2 regions of the Fictibacillus sp. S7 genome follow, and region 2 is predicted to be linked to the other one. Evidence: riboswitches for the same ligand, from Rfam matches in the RefSeq annotation. Region 2 holds a riboswitch; the other holds the start of a gene.

Region 1 (5,997 bases), 1.8 Mb from region 2:
GCTCCCTTCCTGCATGTTCAATCATCACGTTTGCTCCAGTATTGTCCGATACCGTAATCATTAAGGTTAACACATCCAAAACGGTAAGAGAGGCACCCGGCGATAGATGGTTCATTACTCCTGCTCCGCCTACTTTGTCTTTTTGATTAATATGTACAGGCATTGACAGGTCAAGAAGACCCGCTTCCTTCTGCCGGAAGGCTTCGATCAAGATCGGCAGCTTGATCAGGCTCGCCGCCGGAAACACTTTCTCTTCATTTTTACCTATGTATCCTTCCTCAGTTTCAATATAGTACGCAAATTCCCCATTTAGAGGGTCAATAATGCCATTTACCCTGTTTTTCAGCTCGTCTAACGTCATTTCCCGCTCCTTTCATGTGTCCGTCTTCCTGATAGAGTTCTTTATGTGGGTGGCGGACTCCTTTTTGGGTGCGGTTTTTGAAATACCCGCCATAATCCGCTTTTTACCGCCAAACGCTCGTGATGTCAACAAACTCCCCGACGCCAGCACCCAGCCCAATCTCCACATCAAAAAAACGCCCCACGTAACTCAGGGCGCTTTCCCGTCTTGCTATTCATTTTTGCTGTCCGCCCTGTCCTTCACTCTGAATCATGTCGTTTACATCGTTGTCTTCGTTGAAATTCAGCATGTAGGCACAGGCATCCGAACAATCGCCAAACGAGATGACGGCTCCCACTGATTTGGTATTGGCTGTATGACTGTTTTGAATGGTGGTCCCAATATCAAGGTTACCGTTCATCGTAACACCGTTCACACTGATTCTGCCGATTTTAAAAGAATAACGCAAATCTGTTCCATCCCTTTTTGTCTTTACCTTCAGTGTATGGCTTGAACAAAAAGCTGCTTGGACAGACTGCCCCATTCGAGAAAAACAGGCGGACAGATATTACGGCTGGGCGACGATTGGAGCGGATGGATTCGCGATTTGATCCTGGTCGCTGATATCCGGATCGATATTACTGTTTACCATGAAACCAGTGGAAGGTGAAAAGTCACCCAAAGAAACCGTGGAACCGACAGATTTCGTGTTGGCTGTATGGCTGTTATGCACCGTGGGACCAATGTCAATGTTACCGTTCATGGTCACACCGTTCGTCTTGATGTTAAAGATGTTAAAGAGGTAGGGCATAAAGTGGCCTCCCTTCATTGAGTAATGACAGGCTTATCGGTTACGTATGGTTTTGGCTCGTAAACGCTGCATCTGTGTTTGCAAATTCATTTTGATCGTGAACATCCGGGTCAAATACCATGTTTTTCATTACCGCATCAGCCGGGGAATGGTCACCTACAGAACTGTTGTCCCCTGTCGATTTGGTATTGGCTGTATGGCTGTTATGGAATGTGGATCCCAAATTCAATGAACTGTTGCTTGCCAGGCTGTTTATTTTTAAATAATAGATATTTACCATGCACCCCATTGCTATCTCCACCTTTAAAAGTGTTAGTGTAGTGTATGATAAATGTCCCTTAAAGGTGAAAACCCCAGAATCTCCCGAGTTACGAAACCGGCTGCTTCCAAAGCGTCTCTCCAAGCGACAAAACCTTCAGCCTCGCCTCATCAAGGCTCTGTTTCTCCCACTCTTTTTCAAGCCGCCGAAGGGCTTCCGGTCCGGTATCGTCCGCCAGACGGTAGGCGCCGTAATGCATAGGGATAAAGAGAGAAGCGCCTGTTTCCAGAAACGCTTTAACCGCATCTTCCGGGTTGATATGGGATACCTTCATAAACCATTCCGGTTCATATGCACCGATCGGCATAAGCACCGTATCCGGCTTCAAACGTTCTCCAATGTCCCGAAATCCGCGAAAATAACCGGTATCTCCGGCAAAATAGACGCTTTCTTCCGTTTTCAGGTCTTCGATTACCCAGCCTCCCCAATGGGAAGTGTTCATGTCAAAAGCGCTCCTGCGCGTCCAGTGCTGGGCAGGAACAAACATAATCTTCAGGCCCCTGTCCACAAACTCCTCCCACCAGTTGGCCTCTGTTACTGCCTGATACCCTTTTTTGCGGAACAAACCTTTAAGTCCGGCAGGCACATAAAAAGAGATTTTTCCTTTTAGCTGTTTGATGCTGTTGAAATCAAGGTGGTCATAATGTCCGTGGGAGATCAGAACAAGATCGATGTCCGGCAGCTGCCCGGCGGACAACCCAGGGGCTGTGAGCCGCTTTTGCAATCCCATTTTTGGAGCCCATACAGGGTCTGTCAGGATATTCAGTCCGCCCACCTGCAAAAGAAAGGTTGAATGGCCAATCCATGTAATCGAGTGTATGCTGCGGTTTTCTTTTAATCTCTGAGGCTCTTTATTCGTGCTCTGCTGAATTTGTTGGGTCAAATCCTTTTTATTGCTTCGTCTTTCCCGCTGCCAGCGGAGTAAGTCTTTAAATGTATGTGTATTTTCAATATTGTCAAGGTTGGCGAACTTCTTCATCGTCCGGATTCCTCCCGATCCTAGCAAGATTGTAAAAAGCTATTGAAATGTTCTAATAATTATTGTAAGGTATAAAGAACTAATTTTATAGCAATTTGGTTTCTTATCCAGAGAGGTTAAGGGAATGGCCCGTTGACACCTCAGCAACCTTCAGCGATTACGAGCTGAAAAGGTGCTAAGTCCAACAAGTTCGATTGCAGAACTTGAAAGATAAGAAGAATGACATCGAATGTTCAAAGTCTTCTTCTTTAAGAAGGCTTTTTTTATTTTTTTGGGCCACTGGAAGATACCGAACCAACAGGAGGACTCATAATGGGATTATTGAAAGACCTAGAAAGCAAGATTCTGATCGCTGACGGAGCCATGGGAACGCTGCTGTATTCCTATGGAACCGACTGCTGTTTCGAGCAGCTGAATCTGTCTCACACTGAACAGATCCAGTCGATTCACCAGGCTTATATTCAGGCCGGGGCAAATGTGATCCAGACCAATACGTACAGCGCCAACTATATTAAGCTGCAGCGGTACGGACTGGAGGAGCAGGTAAAAGAATTAAACAGCGCAGCCGTTTCTCTAGCGAAAAAAGCAGCCGGCGGCAAGGCGTACGTGCTTGGAACCATTGGGGGTATACGGGGAACCGGCCCCAGTTCTTTGTCTCTTGAAGAAATAAAAAGAAGCTTCAGGGAGCAGCTGTACTGCCTTCTCCTTGAGGGTGTAGACGGGCTTCTTCTGGAAACCTTCTATGATCTGGAGGAACTGGAGGCCGTACTTAAAATCGCCCGAAGCCAGACCGATCTGCCGATCATTTCACAGATTTCCCTCCAGGAGGTAGGCATCTTAAACGACAGAACCCCGGTGAATACGGCGATCAAGCGGCTGGAAGAGTTGGGATCCGATGTCGTCGGCCTCAATTGCCGGCTCGGCCCTTTCCACATGATCAAAACCCTGGAGGAAGTAGAAATTCCAAAGCATGCTTTTCTTTCCGCCTATCCCAATGCGAGCCTTCCTTCCTATGTGGATGGCAAGTTTCAATATGAAGGCGATGCGGAGTATTTTAAAAACAGTGCTTCTCTTTTCAGAAATCAGGGTGTCCGTCTGCTTGGCGGCTGCTGTGGAACCACACCGGCCCACATAGAGGCCTTCGCAGAGGAACTGAACGGTCTCTCACCTGTTACCGAAAAAAATGTTCGGCAGCGGCCAGAGCCGATTGCTGTTGCATCATCCGGGCAAAAGCCTCAAATCTCTTTGCCGGAAATACTGCAGGAACGCCGATCGGTCATTGTGGAGCTCGACCCTCCCCGAAAACTGGATACGACGCGATTTTTCGAAGGCGCCAAAGCCCTCAAGGAAGCAGGCGCAGATGCGATTACGCTGGCAGACAACTCTTTGGCATCGCCAAGAATTTGCAACACCTCGCTGTCATCTCTTGCAAAAGCGCAGACCGGTGCCCAGCCCATCGTCCACCTGGCCTGCCGTGACCGGAACATCATCGGTTTGCAGTCCCATTTGATGGGCCTTCACACGCTTGGTCTTCATGACATTCTGGCCATTACTGGTGATCCCGCAAAAGTGGGTGATTTTCCGGGTGCCTCCAGCGTCTATGATGTAACATCGATCGAGTTGATCAAAATGATCAAGCAGTTTAACGAAGGGGTCTCCCTCTCCGGTAAAGACCTCGGAGAGAAAACACATTTTACCGTGGGAGCGGCCTTTAATCCGAATGTGAAAGCACTCGACCGTGCTGTCCAGCGCGCAGAGAAGAAAATAGAAGCCGGTGCAGACTACTTTATCAGCCAGCCTGTTTATTCCGAGGAAAAACTGCTGCAGTTCCATGAGGCGGTAAAAGACCTCCCTGTTCCGGTCTATGTCGGCATTATGCCGCTGACTTCAAGCCGCAATGCCGATTTCCTTCACTATGAAGTGCCCGGCATCAAGCTGAGTGATGAAGTAAGGAACCGGATGGCGGAATTCAAGGATGATCCGTTAGCCGCGGCTCGTGAAGGACTGGCGATTTCAAAGTCATTAATTGATGCAGCCACGGAACTCTTCAATGGCATCTACCTGATCACACCGTTTATGCGCTATGAACTAACCGTTGAATTGACGCGATATGCATATAATATTGCTCCCCAAATCGTAAGGAGGATACAAAATGTCTAACATCACCCTTGAACAACAGCTAAAGAAGAAAATACTGATTATGGACGGGGCGATGGGCACCATTCTCCAGCAAGCCATCCTGACAGCAGACGACTTTGGCGGCGAAGAGCTTGAAGGCTGTAACGAAAATCTGAATTTCACCCGTCCGGATGTGATTCTCGGTGTACACCTTCAATATTTGAAAGCCGGAGCCGACATCATTGAAACCAATACGTTCGGAGCTACAGACATCGTCCTTGATGAATATGGCCTCGGATACAAAGCCTACGAAACGAATAAAGTGGCAGCAGAGATTGCACGACAGGCTGTCGAGCAGATCTCTACTCCCGAGTGGCCGCGCTTTGTGGCGGGTTCCATGGGCCCGACTACAAAGACGTTAAGTGTGACTGGCGGAGCCACCTTCGAAGGGCTTACAGCCTCTTATGAGGAGCAGGCACGCGGTCTGATCGACGGAGGAGCAGACTTGCTTCTTTTGGAAACGAGTCAGGATATGCTCAATGTAAAAGCCGCATTTATCGGCATTAAACAAGCGTTTAAATCGACGGGAAAAGAGCTGCCATTCATGGTGTCAGGAACCATTGAGCCCATGGGTACCACGCTTGCCGGCCAGTCGATTGAAGCATTTTACATTTCGCTTGAGCATATGAAGCCGATTGCGGTAGGTTTAAACTGTGCCACCGGACCTGAATTTATGACCGACCATGTTCGCTCCCTTTCTTCACTTGCGCTCTCCGCGGTCAGCTGTTATCCAAACGCCGGACTGCCGGACGAAGACGGAAATTACCATGAAACACCTGAAACGCTGGCAAAGAAAATCAGCGCGTTTGCCGAGGAAGGATGGCTGAACATTGCCGGCGGCTGCTGCGGAACCACTCCGGATCATATCCGGGCAATAGCAGAGGCGATGGAATCCCTGCCTCCGCGACAGCTTCCCGAAAATCATTCACACGTGGTTTCCGGTATCGAACCGCTTATTTACGATGATCCCTCCATGAGGCCGCTCATGGTTGGTGAACGGACGAATGTCATCGGGTCCCGGAAATTCAAGCGTTTGATCGCGGAAGGAAAATTTGAAGAAGCTTCGGAAATCGCACGTGCCCAGGTCAAAAAAGGCGCACACGTAATCGACATCTGTCTGGCAGACCCCGACCGTGATGAACTGGAAGACATGGAGAATTTCATAAAAGAAGCGGTCAAAAAAGTAAAGGTTCCGCTTGTGATTGATTCTACCGACGACCAGGTCATCGAAAAGGCCTTAAAATACTCGCAGGGAAAAGCGATCATCAACTCCATCAACCTGGAGGACGGCGAAGAACGGTTTGAAAAAGTGGCGCCGATTGTTTCCCGTTACGGTGCTGCCGTGGTTGTCGGAACCATTGATGAAAAAG
Region 2 (5,997 bases):
TAAGATGGGGTAAAGTAGAAATAAGCTTTGCCCTTTACATAGGGTAGGGGGGTATGGTAAGCTATGAGTAAGGAGATGATTGCAATGGAGATTGAAAAGCAAGATATGCACTGTTCTGCCGAAAGGAAAAGTCATCATTCGGATAAAATGAAAAGCAATCTGCTGACCAGGCTAAACCGTATTGAAGGACAAATACGGGGTGTAAAAGGTATGATTGAACGCGATACGTATTGCGATGATGTTCTTACTCAGCTTTCTGCCATTCAATCTGCCCTCAACAGCGTCGGAAAACTTCTTCTTGAAGGCCATATGAGAAGCTGTGTAGTAGAGCGCATTCAAGAAGGAGAGCTTGAAGTGATAGATGAGCTCTTGATTACTGTAAAGAAATTAATGAAATAAGCCATATTGAAGGAGGATATTACCATGGAGAACGTAACATTGAATGTTAAAGGAATGTCTTGTGCGCATTGTGTGAATGCAGTAGAAGGAAGTGTAGGCAAACTTCCGGGTGTAGAACAAGTTCATGTACACCTTGAAGAAGGAACAGTGGAAGTAAAATATGATGCCAATAAAGTTGGACTGGATAAAATAAAAGATACCATTGATGATCAGGGTTATGATGTAGCCTGACGGTATAAAGAGAAACGTGCGGATGCGCGTTCTCTTTTTGGATAAAAATATACCCTGCAAGGGTATAAAGAGGTGAATTTCATGGAACCCAATCTCAAAGAAACGACTCTGCCAATCTCCGGAATGACCTGTGCAGCCTGTGCGATGCGTATAGAAAAAGGACTGAAAAAGCTGGATGGAGTTGAAGATGCTAACGTTAACCTGGCCTTGGAGAGATCAAAAGTCGTGTATGATCCCCAGAAAACGTCATCCAAACAATTTCAGCAAAAGATAGAAGACCTCGGCTACGGAATTTCAGGAGAAAAAGAAAAGTTAGAGATTACTGGAATGACCTGTGCCGCCTGTTCTGCACGAATTGAAAAAGGGCTGAACAAATTGGAGGGTGTCATTGAAGCCACTGTGAATCTTCCTCTTGAATCGGCAACGGTGAGCTACTTGCCTTCGCAGGTTTCTGCCGCCGATATGATCAGGAAAATAGAAGACCTCGGGTACGGTGCCCGTCTCAAAGAGGGCGAAGGCGAACAAACGGCTCAGCTGAGGGAAAAAGAAATTCAAAACCAGCTCGGCAAATTTCTTTTTTCACTGATTCTTTCCTTGCCGTTGTTATGGGCAATGGCCAGTCATTTTTCATTTACATCCTTTCTTTATGTACCTGCAATGTTCATGAACCCCTGGGTGCAGCTGGCTCTGGCTACCCCGGTTCAATTTGTCATCGGCAAAAAATTTTATAGTGGGGCCTACAAAGCGTTGAAAAATAAGAGCGCTAATATGGATGTTCTTGTCGCACTTGGAACGTCAGCTGCTTATTTTTACAGCCTTTATCTCAGTATTCGTTCGGCTGTCAGAGGACTTCATATGTCTGAACTGTATTTTGAAACCTCCGCTGTATTGCTTACATTAATCATTCTTGGGAAGTGGTTTGAAGCAAGGGCAAAGGGAAGATCTTCTGATGCGATTAAAAAACTGATGGGTCTTCAAGCGAAAACCGCACAGGTCGAGCGGGATGGAAGTCAAGTCGAAGTGCCACTGGCAGAAGTCATCCCCGGAGATTTGGTTTACATCAAGCCGGGAGAAAAGGTGCCGGTGGACGGAGAAGTTGTGGAAGGCCGTTCGGCTGTTGATGAATCCATGCTGAGTGGAGAAAGTGTTCCTGTGGATAAGGAAGCCGGTGACCTTCTGATCGGGGCAACGATCAACCGCAACGGATTCTTAAAGATGAAGGCAACAAAGGTTGGAAAAGATACGGCATTATCCCAGATCATTAAAGTAGTTGAGGAAGCGCAAGGTTCAAAGGCTCCGATTCAGCGGCTGGCTGACCGCATCTCGGGAATATTTGTCCCTATTGTTGTTGGATTGGCTGTCCTGACATTCTTGATTTGGTTTTTTGGAGTTTCCCCTGGTGATTTTTCAGAATCACTTGAAAAACTGATTGCGGTACTTGTTATCGCCTGTCCGTGCGCGCTTGGGCTGGCAACGCCTACGTCCATCATGGCAGGATCAGGAAGAGCAGCCGAGTACGGCATCCTTTTTAAAGGCGGAGAGCATCTGGAAAATACCCATCGCATTGATACGGTTATACTGGATAAAACCGGGACGGTGACCTATGGACGACCGGTTGTTACGGATATCCTGCCAGAAAACGGTATGGAAAAGGAAGAACTGCTGTTACTGGCTGGCAGTGCTGAAAGAAATTCAGAACATCCACTGGCACAAGCGATTGTTGAAGCCATGAAAGAGAAAAAATTAACGGCCCTTCCTTCACGTGAATTTGAAGCATTGCCTGGGCATGGAATCAAAGTTCACATTCAAGGCCGGTCTGTTCTTATTGGCAACCGCAAGCTGATGAAAGAATATGGAATCAACCCTGAAAAAGCCTTTGGAAAAATGAAGGAATTAGAGGAACAGGGAAAAACGGTTATGCTTGTCGGTGTGGAGGGAGGCTTCGCGGGCATGTTGGCGGTTGCTGATACGGTTAAAGAAACATCGAAGGAAGCGGTTGAGCGTCTTAAGGAGATGCATATTGATGTCTGGATGATCACCGGTGACAATGAGCGCACAGCAAATGCCATCGCCCGTCAGGTTGGAATCGAGCATGTGATTGCAGGAGTACTTCCGGAAGGAAAAGCGGAAGAAGTAAAAAATCTGCAGGAAAAAGGGAAAAAAATAGCGATGGTCGGTGACGGAATAAATGATGCACCGGCTCTGGCTTTAGCGGATATTGGAATGGCCATTGGGACCGGTGCGGATGTAGCTATGGAGGCCGCGGATATTACATTAATCCGGGGAGATCTAAACAGCATTGCCGACGCCATTTTTATGAGTCGAAAGACCATTCGCAACATTAAACAAAATCTGTTCTGGGCATTTGCCTACAACGCGATTGGAATCCCTTTTGCCGCTTCCGGATTTTTGGCTCCCTGGCTGGCAGGGGCGGCTATGGCCTTCAGTTCGGTATCCGTTGTGTTAAACGCCTTAAGGTTGCAAAAGATCAAATTGTGAAGGAGGAGTCTGGTGATGCCTGCGATTATCAGAAAATGGGTACTTTCAGCTGCTGGGATTCTGATTCTCATTATGGCAGCTTATGGCTTGTTAACGGGAAAGTGATCACCTATCCTTTTATCGTAAATGTCAAAAAAAAATCCAAAAAAGCTTCGGTCATGCTTAGCATACCGAAGCTTTTTTGTGTGAATCAACCTGTTCTTTTTGAAAGAGAAAGATTGCTGTTTTTTTTGTTTTTACGGAGGCTGTACACGATGCCCGCCACCCATAGTACTCCAAGAATCGTATACACGGACTGTAAAGATGTTCCTGAAACCCCAACCGTTTGAAGGATGGTGCGGGCATTCGTAAAGATAATTAGTCCGCCCACCACAACACCGAGAATATGGGAAGGAATAATCTTAACAAGATAAGCTGCGATCGGTGCAGCAATCAATCCGCCGGCCATAAGGGCAATGACCCACATCCAGTTCACCTGATGCCAACCAAGGGAGATCAGGAAACCGATGGTTGCGGATAAGGCAACCGCAAATTCACTTGTATCAACAGAGCCAATGACTTTTCTTGTAGACGTTCCGTTTTTGGCCAGCAGGACCGGAGTGGCCACCGGCCCCCATCCTCCTCCGCCTGTCGCATCAAGGAATCCGGCAACCAAACCCAAGGGAATGAGCTGCTTGCGGCTGAACGCTTTTTCGTGCTCCGTTACTTTATTGTTCTTTTTAAATAAAAAACGGTAAAGAATATAAAATCCTAGAAATAGCAGGAAAAAGGATACATAAGGCTTTACAATGTCACCGGGAAGGCTTGACAAGAAGCAAGCGCCAGTGAAGGCACCGATTGATCCCGGAATAATAAGCCTATAGATAATCTTTTTATCCACATTTCCAAAGCGTATATGAGAAACCCCGGAAGCTGCAGTAGTTACGACTTCAGCAAAATGCACGGAAGCCGAGGCAACGGCGGGTGCGATTCCGAAGGCAAGCAGCAGGGAAGTTGAAGTCAGTCCGTAGGCCATACCGAGCGATCCGTCAATGAGTTGGGCCACGAGGCCGATTAGTGCCAAGACAATCAATTTTTTCATGGTTTACTCCTCCTGTCACGTAAAAAAAAAGACTCCTAACTACTGTTTGTTAAGAGCCTTCGGTTTTTCCGATCAGCTTAGTGTGATTAAATTAATATTTACTATATTCAATAACAGTGAACTCTGTCAATAATATTTAAACAAATTTTCAATAAATTTTTTTAATCCGATAAGAATAATAGGGTTTCCTTTATAATAAATATGTGGTATTATTTAAAAAAATAAAAAAACTTATCCAGAGTGGTGAAGGGAACTGGCCCGATGAAACCCGGCAACCTGCAATTTTTGCAAGGTGCTAACTCCAGCAGAATGTTTATTACATTTTGGAAGATAAGGTAATATGTTTACCTCGTCAGCCTTTCCGAAATGGGAAGTTTTTTTTATTGTCCAAAAGCGAGCAAACCAGAGAATAAGGAGGTTCTGATGTGGTAAACGATCCAAACCAGGATGAAATTTTCGAGCAGTTGAAAGAAATGCTGAACAGTATAAGATATGGTTCCATTACATTGATTGTTCAAGATGGAAAACTGATCCAGATTGAAAAAAATGAAAAGGTTCGATTCAAGTAAACCATTCGCTGACTAGAAAACTAGAGGCGGATGCTTCCATATTTGTTGATTTATCGGCCTTTTTTTATAAAAATGTGCAAAAGGATAAACATTTTGCATCGAGAGCCATATGCTTACTAAAAGGGGTGGTTTACTATGCTTAAGTATGATACATGGGAGGAGCAGGAACATGATTTCCCGTTCCCATCAGACAGCGAAACAAAAGGCGCGATGGAAGTCCTGCAATGGGCCTACGATTATTACGGAGATGAATTGGTTTATGCCTGCAGCTTTGGCATAGAGGGCAGCGTACTCGTAGATTTGATTTCAAAGGTCAAGCCCGATGCACGGGTTGTTTTTCTTGATACGGGCCTTCATTTTAAAGAAACCTATGAGGTTATTGAAAAAGCGAAAGAAAAATATCCGTCACTGAATATTGAAATGAAAAAACCGGCACTCAGTGTCGCCGAACAAGCGGGCGAACATGGTGACGAACTATGGAAAAGGAATCCAAACCTATGCTGCCAAATCAGAAAGGTGATTCCACTTGAAGAAACACTGAGCGGTGCCTCAGCGTGGCTTTCAGGGCTCAGAAGAGAACAGTCAGAAACAAGGCGCAATACTCAATATGTGAATAAAGATAACCGCTTCAAATCCATTAAAATATGTCCGCTGATCCACTGGACGTATAAAGACATATGGAGATATGCACATAAACATAGTCTCCCTTATAATACGTTGCACGACCAGGGCTACCCGAGCATCGGATGTCAGCCTTGTACCCTTCCTGCCGATTGGGCGTCAGGAGATGCAAGATCTGGCCGTTGGTCCGGTCAGGGTAAAACAGAATGTGGTCTTCACCAATAATTCCAATTACAGGAGGAACAATTTAAATGGCTATTTTACCGCACGGAGGAAAACTCATTAACCGATACGAACCAGAATATTCAACAAACCATATTCAAAAAGAAGTGGAACTGGATGCCACCTCATTGAGCGATCTTGAGCTGATTGGGATAGGAGCATATAGTCCGATTACCGGATTTCTGACAGAAAAAGATTATTTATCAGTTGTAAACGATCTCCGTCTGGCAGATGGCGCAGTATGGAGTATTCCGATCGTCCTTCCGGTACAGGAAAAAACAGCACGTACCCTTTCAACCGGTGACGAAGTAAAGCTTACGTTTAACGGGGAGACCTATGGTGTCATCGAGGTGCAGGATGTTTACCGTCCGGATA

What was found. Region 2 has a riboswitch for S-adenosylmethionine ahead of DMO16_RS21455 (YezD family protein). Riboswitches for the same ligand answer to the same signal wherever they lie in the genome.
Region 1: linked by a shared signal. The riboswitch ahead of DMO16_RS12590 (bifunctional homocysteine S-methyltransferase/methylenetetrahydrofolate reductase) and the one ahead of DMO16_RS21455 (YezD family protein) in region 2 are both predicted to bind S-adenosylmethionine.

What each region holds. Positions count from the first base shown of each region.
Region 1 covers NZ_QJKL01000001.1:2,434,521-2,440,517, forward strand. The annotation lists gene DMO16_RS12565 (serine hydrolase) at 1-361, opposite strand, end outside; gene DMO16_RS24930 (spore germination protein) at 576-809, opposite strand; gene DMO16_RS12575 (spore germination protein) at 909-1,151, opposite strand; gene DMO16_RS12580 (spore germination protein) at 1,192-1,440, opposite strand; gene DMO16_RS12585 (MBL fold metallo-hydrolase) at 1,520-2,449, opposite strand; SAM riboswitch class I at 2,550-2,666, shown strand; gene DMO16_RS12590 (bifunctional homocysteine S-methyltransferase/methylenetetrahydrofolate reductase) at 2,762-4,609, shown strand; gene metH (methionine synthase) at 4,602-5,997, shown strand, end outside.
Region 2 covers NZ_QJKL01000001.1:4,217,309-4,223,305, forward strand. The annotation lists gene DMO16_RS21435 (metal-sensitive transcriptional regulator) at 64-399, shown strand; gene copZ (copper chaperone CopZ) at 424-630, shown strand; gene DMO16_RS21445 (heavy metal translocating P-type ATPase) at 712-3,129, shown strand; gene DMO16_RS21450 (sulfite exporter TauE/SafE family protein) at 3,320-4,210, opposite strand; SAM riboswitch class I at 4,439-4,547, shown strand; gene DMO16_RS21455 (YezD family protein) at 4,663-4,779, shown strand; gene DMO16_RS21460 (phosphoadenylyl-sulfate reductase) at 4,915-5,625, shown strand; gene sat (sulfate adenylyltransferase) at 5,652-5,997, shown strand, end outside.